2 regions of the uncultured Paenibacillus sp. genome follow, and region 1 is predicted to be linked to the other one. Evidence: predicted binding sites of a transcription regulator. Region 1 holds the regulator's gene; the other holds the start of a gene.

Region 1 (3,406 bases):
GCGGAATTCGTCGCCGAGACGCTGACAGAAGGCTTCGCTGAGGACCAGGAGCTTCCCAAGGAGCTTGTCGAAGATTTGAAGCAGTTTAATGCGTCACTGTAAGATTGTGGACGGTCCGGCCGGTGAAGATCCAGCCGGCGCGCAGGCCGGGTCCGATCGGACAAGACAACGAACGTCCGGCCACGTGAAGCGCCGGCAAATAATGAAAGCCCCGTCCGCGGACAGGGGCTTTTCGAGGTTATCTCATGATGGAGCAGGGAATTACAAGTACGCACGGACTATGATAACGAGCAGGATGAATAGGACGAGTATAACGCCGGCGCTCGAGTATCCGTGTACGCAATGATAGCCGTAGCCGTGATGTCCCCAGCCCGCACCGAGATGCGCGCCGGCTCCCGCGTGCAAATCAACGTTCGCGTTCAGGCCTGTATGCAAACCTCCGCCGAAACCTGCCATGTTGGTCAACACTCCTTGTCATTTTTAGTTTAGGTGGTAGTCACGGTACATCTTATGTCCGATGTACGCAAATGCACTGTGCAAACACCTAAATGACCGGAGAATAGGCGGAAGCGCGATTTGGGCTTAGGTGTCGACGTGAAACATGAATGCGGGATGGCGGTAAAGCCGCACAAAGTGAGGGTCGGAAGTCAGGAACGTATCCAAATCTTCCGGCGTGAACAGACCGAAATCGTTTTTCAGCGCGTAGCCGGCGCCGTAGTAATAGCTGTTCCAAATCAGCTTGGAGCAATAGATGGATGTCCAGGGATCGTTCAAAGGGATCCTGGAAGAGAAGGAAAAGGGCGGGTACGACAGGCCCATTTTATAATTGTAGTCGCAGAACGAGTAATATTGGTACGCATAGCGGGCGGCGGAGAGGCCCATTGCGGGATTGACCGGACGGTAAACGGCGCATTTGGGATGGGCGCGGAAAAATTGAACGGTGCGCGCAAGCTGGACGTACGGAAACGAAATGACGGCCTCGACGATGTAGTCTCCATCGACCGCGATCGCGCTGTGCCCCAAGTAACCGTCAGGTACCGCCAGCTCATTATCGCAAGCGGTCAATATATCTCCGGCGCGCAATTCCAGCCTGGCTTCCCGCACCGCCTCGAATGATGCCGCCGGTTGCTCTTCACCCGGATACAGCATGATACAAACACCTGCCTTTGGCCTGTTGGAGAAGCTTCTGCCTGCGACTGCGAACGGAGCCTCTCGATAACAGCCTATTCCCCGAATGCGGCAAATAGACGTTGCGGGCTTACCACGGGAATACCCGAATGAAAGTTGCGCGAGAGGGGTAAAAACCGGTATAATCCCCCGATATTCCGCCCCAAGCTAATGAGGTGCGGATAACCGCGGTGCAAGCGCTTGACGATTGACAAAAAATCCGTATAATTAAGTTAAAGTCAAAGAAAGTCAAAGTCAAGCGGAAGGCGGGATACGGGTCTCCGCCGTTTTGCGGCATCTTTGGGGAGGTTGGTGATATGCGCAACATTTCCGATCTCATTGAGCAATATCTAAAGCAAATGCTTCAGGAAAGCTCCGAAGGGGCCGTTGAAATTCAGCGCAATGAGTTAGCCGACAGATTTTCTTGCGTGCCGTCGCAAATCAATTACGTGATCAGTACCCGTTTTACGCTGGAAAAGGGGTATGTCGTCGAGAGCAAGCGCGGAGGCGGCGGGTATATCCGGATTCAACGCGTCGATCTCCCGGCCCTTAAGGCGATTCATACGCACATTCATCAAACCATCGGTACCAGCATGGAGCAATTGGCTGCAGAGGGTCTCATCTATCAGCTGGAAGAAGCGGGCATTATCGACAAGCGGGAGGCGAGCCTTCTTCGGGCAGCCGTATCGCGTGACGTCATCGCGGTGAAACTCCCGCTGCGGGACGAGCTTCGAGCCCGGCTGCTGAAGGCTATGCTGATCGCATTGCTCGCCCGGCCGTAGCGTCCGATGTTTCTGCGAAAGGAGTGATCCGGAATGATCTGCCAGGAGTGCGGGAAAAAGCCCGCCACGCTTCATTTTACGAAAATCGTCAACGGGGAGAAGACCGAATTCCATATTTGCGAATCGTGCGCCCGCGAAAGGGGCGAGAGCATACCCGGAACGCCGGGCGGCTTCTCGATTCACAGCCTGCTGTCCGGACTGCTCGACTTCGAGCCGTCCGGCGGCCAGCAAGGGCTGGGCGCGAAGCCTTCCCAAACGCTGCGCTGCGAGGTGTGCGGCCTGACTTACGGGCAGTTCAGCAAGATCGGACGGTTCGGCTGCAGCTCCTGCTACAAGCACTTCGAGAGCCGATTGGACCCTTTGTTCAAGCGGGTGCACGGCGGTACTTCGCATGTCGGGAAAATTCCGCGCCGCACCGGCCGCCAAATGCAGACGAAGCGGGAGCTGGAGCACTTGAAGCGCGAGCTTCAGCATACGATCGCCAGCGAGGAGTTCGAGAAAGCGGCGCATTTGCGCGACCGGATCCGCGATCTGGAGCGGAAAATTTCGGAGGCGTAACCATTATGGGAAGCGGCGGTCGTTCTCGAACGGTGCGGTTCAACGCGTAAGGAGGTTGCGATATGGAGAAGCGGCGGTTCGCCAAGGACGCGCTCAGCGAATGGATGAAAACCGACGGTCCCGATTCCGACATCGTCATCAGCAGCCGAATCCGGATCGCCCGGAACGTGGGCAGCCATCCGTTCCCGATGCTGGCCACGAATCAGCAATCGCGGGAAGTGATGGAGCAGTTGACGGGGGTCGCCAAGCAGGGGCGGTTGGATACAATCGGGAAATTTGATATTTTTATATTGTCGGAGCTGAACGAGCTGGAGAAAAAGGTGCTGGTCGAGAAGCATCTCATCAGTCCCGGCCTCGCCAACGAATCGCGCGGCGGAGCGCTTCTGCTCGATAACAGCGAGTCGGTCAGCATCATGATCAACGAAGAGGACCACCTGCGGATTCAGTGCTTGTCGCCGGGATTTCAAATCAAGGAAGTCTGGGACCTGGCAAGCCGGATCGATGATGCCTTCGAGGAAGCGGTCGATTACGCTTTTGACGAGAAGCGCGGCTATCTCACCAGTTGCCCGACCAACGTCGGCACCGGTATTCGCGCCTCGGTGATGATGCACCTGCCGGCGCTTGTGCTCACCCAGCAGATCAACCGGATCCTGTCGGCCATAACGCAGGTCGGCCTGGTGGTTCGGGGGCTTTACGGCGAAGGCAGCGAAGCGGTAGGCAACCTGTTTCAAATCTCGAACCAGATTACCCTCGGGCAATCGGAAGAGGAAATTATCGACAACCTGCATTCGGTTGCCCGCCAGATCATCGAGCATGAGAAAGCGGCGAGGGAGAGGCTGCTGGCTGAGTCCAGGGTTCGCCTGGAGGACCGCGTGTGCCGCTCTTACGGCATTCTGTCC
Region 2 (3,406 bases), on a different contig from region 1:
GGGTCAACCACCGGCTGCGCAAAATCGACGAATTGGCGGAAAAAATAAGAAACGGCCAAGGCTCGACAGTAGTCTAGGCATGCAATTAATGTTATAATAGTGCAAAAAGCCTAACACGTCTTCGTTCACAATAGGATACGTAGCGAGTGAAATCCTTATAGGGGGTATGTTTCATGACAAAGCAACCGGTTGTCGTACGTCTGAAGACGGGACTCCATGCAAGACCGGCGGCGCTGTTCGTGCAAGAAGCCAATAAGTTTTCGTCCGAGGTTTTCGTCGAGAAGGACGATAAGAAGGTTAACGCCAAGTCGATCATGGGCATTATGAGCCTGGCGATCAGCTCCGGCACGGAAGTTACGATCAGCGCGGACGGTTCGGACGCCGAGCAGGCTGTAACCGCTTTGGTCAATCTGGTCAGCAAGGAAGAACTGGAGAATCAATAAGCACAAGCACGTACGAAAGGGCGCCCGAAGGGTGCTTTTTTAGTTTGGGCGCGGGATAGCGGAATAACAAAAAGCCGCCCGTGAGGGCGGCTGACAGATCGTTATGAATTCGAGAGCTCCGGCGCTTCGATGTTGCGCGTGCGAAGCGCATCTTCGATCAGCTGGATGAATTCGTCGGACAAGTTCATCGCCTTGGCTTCGCGGTAAACTTCGAGCAGATGCTCGTCGTTCAGGGGGCGAAGCAGCATGGTCTTGTCCTGCAGCGGTATCGGGCATGATTCCGCTGTTTGGTGCGCCGTGAATGGTGTCGGACGACGGGAGACGGAAGAGGCGCTTGATCTGTTCAACGGTTCGTACTCTTTTACAGCGTTGCGCATGGTGAGAAATGGATTTGAAAAACGCATAAGCAGCACTCCAAAAATTCGTTTTCAAAACCTGTCTACAACTGTATGATTATGGCAGGTTTAGCTTGTCTTTATCATAGCATGGAGGAAGCTGTTCGTGTTCTCCATTTCACAGCCTCGAAATATGGTTGACAGATCGTGCAATGTATGATAATTGAAGAAAATGTAAAAACGCCCACCCTGCGACGGGTAGGCGCCTGTTATGCGCGGCCTTGATTAAATTTTCTCGATGACTTTGTCGACGAGGCCGTAAGCGAGCGCCTCTTCCGCGGACATGAAGTAGTCGCGGTCGGTGTCTTTCTCGATCCGGCTGAGCGGTTGCCCCGATCTCTCGGCAAGGATGGCGTTCAGCTTGTCGCGCATCTTCAGGATCCGTCTGGCGCGGATCTCGATGTCGCTGGCTTGCCCTTCCGCTCCGCCAAGCGGCTGATGGATCATCACTTCGCTGTTCGGCAGCGCGTAACGTTTGCCTTTCGCTCCGGCCGTCAGCAGGAACGCGCCCATGGAGGCCGCCATACCTACACAGATCGTCGAAACGTCGGGCTTAATGAACTGCATCGTGTCATAAATCGCCATGCCCGCCGTAATGGAGCCGCCGGGGCTGTTGATATACAGGCTGATGTCCTTCTCCGGGTCGTCGGCCGCCAGGAACAGCAGCTGAGCGATAATGGAGTTTGCGACCACGTCGTTGACGCCGGTGCCGAGGAAGATGATGCGATCCTTCAGGAGCCTCGAATAAATATCGTAAGCCCGTTCCCCGCGATTGCTTTGCTCAATAACCATTGGGACGAAATTCATGTCCACAAGTGCCCCCTCCAATCGTAAAGTCGATAATGGTTGTTAATCTGTACTCATCATAACGAATTCCGAAGTAAAAGTCAAAGATAGTCAAACTCAACGCGCAAAAAAACCGGCGGTGCCGGTTCGGTTCAACATTCGGTTTCAATCCGGAGTATAGATGGCGCGCCCGCTAGGAATCGAACCTAGATCTCAGGCTCCGGAGGCCTACGTCATATCCATTGGACCACGGGCGCAAGTCAGCAAAAGTTATTATAAGATAATCCCGGGCGAATTGCAAGAGCAACGGAAATAAAAATAGTGGAAGCCGAGCGCCGCCGGGCGAATGCGGGTTTGCCTTGAGCCTGATCGGCGGCGAAGCGGATTTCGGCCGCTATCGCTTGCTTTTTCACACGCGATCTTTTACAATGAAACAGAAGGAAAAGCATGACTGCCTTTTTTTTGACCCTGGTGGGACGGAAAAAGTTGCAGCGGGACGATTATCGTCCAGCAAGTTGGCGGGCCGCATGCGGCAGTGTCCGCAAGACTCTCCTTCCTTTACATATTTAACCGGGGAGTCGGGTAACCTACGCACATCCTGGGGAAGGAACGGGTGCATGACGTGAGAAAGCTCATTAATGTTCAGAAGCAGTTAATCCCGGACCTTTCCGATATGATGAAAAAAAGATACACGATTCTCCATCACGTTCGCTTAACCGGCCCGGTCGGACGGCGCACGCTGGCCCAGGCGCTTCATATGACGGAGCGGGTGCTGCGCGCGGAAGCCGAGTTCCTCGAATCGCAAGGGCTGCTCGACATCGGAGCCGACGGGATGCGCGCGACGGTCTCCGGCGAACGGCTGCTGGAGGAGATGGAGCCGCTGGTCAAGATGCTGTTCGGCATCACGGAGCTGGAGGAGGAGCTGCGCCGGCGGTTCGGCCTGAAGCAGGCGATAATCGTCGCGGGCGACTCCGACGATTCTCCGCACGTGAAGCAGGAGCTTGGCCGGGCGGCCGCTTCGATTCTTCGACGCTATGTGACGAAGGGCGATATTATCGCCGTCACGGGCGGCTCCACAATGGCTCAAATCGCGGAACGGATGACGCCCTCTCCGCAGTTCAAGGGCTGCCTGTTCGTTCCTGCGCGCGGCGGGCTGGGCGAGCGGGTCGAACTGCAGGCGAATACGATCGCATCGGCGATGGCGAAGCGGACGGGCGCCCAGTACCGCATGCTTCACGTGCCCGATCATCTTGGCGAGGAAGCCTATCAATCGCTGATTCAGGATCCGACCGTCAGCGATATCCTTGCTGATATCCGCAAGGCGCGCATCGTGCTGCACGGCATGGGCGACGCGCTCGTCATGGCCCGCAGGCGGCGGGTCGACGAACGGACGATGACCTCGCTGCTCGAGGAGGGCGCGCTGGCGGAAGCGTTCGGCTACTATTTCGACGAACAGGGACGTGTCGTGCATAACATGCCGACGGTCGGCCTGCGCATCGAGGACATCGACAACGCCGAGCTTCGCATCGGCGTCGCCGGCGGCGCGAGCAAGGGACGCGCCATCGCGGCCGTCATGCGGCACGGGCAGGAGGATGTGCTCGTGACCGACGAAGCGGCCGCTGAGCAAATGTTATCTTTGTAACTTGTGTGATTCCGGATAACTTCGGTTATCCTGATGAATAAATATGTTTTAATAATAGGAGGATGTACAAGAATGGTTAAAATCGGTATCAATGGATTCGGCCGCATCGGCCGCAATGTGTTCCGCGCCGCGCTGAGCAG

Evidence for each region. Region 1 encodes CtsR, which represses protease genes until heat stress. Its sites were predicted from a motif close to ATGGTCAATAAAGGTCAAACA; they were not measured.
Region 2: a site for CtsR is predicted at 1,722-1,742, ahead of clpP (ATP-dependent Clp endopeptidase proteolytic subunit ClpP). Genes of this name have one in related genera too.

The regions. Positions count from the first base shown of each region.
Region 1 is NZ_CAUPYC010000013.1:59,050-62,455, reverse strand. Features, by position in the region: gene RWM61_RS07020 (hypothetical protein) at 1-102, shown strand, start outside; gene RWM61_RS07015 (hypothetical protein) at 262-456, opposite strand; gene RWM61_RS07010 (hypothetical protein) at 583-1,149, opposite strand; gene RWM61_RS07005 (CtsR family transcriptional regulator) at 1,485-1,949, shown strand; gene RWM61_RS07000 (UvrB/UvrC motif-containing protein) at 1,983-2,507, shown strand; gene RWM61_RS06995 (protein arginine kinase) at 2,570-3,406, shown strand, end outside.
Region 2 is NZ_CAUPYC010000040.1:10,343-13,748, reverse strand. Features, by position in the region: gene whiA (DNA-binding protein WhiA) at 1-77, shown strand, start outside; gene RWM61_RS13185 (HPr family phosphocarrier protein) at 174-443, shown strand; gene RWM61_RS13180 (sporulation histidine kinase inhibitor Sda) at 545-790, opposite strand; gene clpP (ATP-dependent Clp endopeptidase proteolytic subunit ClpP) at 1,064-1,645, opposite strand; tRNA gene RWM61_RS13170 (tRNA-Arg) at 1,807-1,881, opposite strand; gene RWM61_RS13165 (sugar-binding transcriptional regulator) at 2,298-3,266, shown strand; gene gap (type I glyceraldehyde-3-phosphate dehydrogenase) at 3,339-3,406, shown strand, end outside.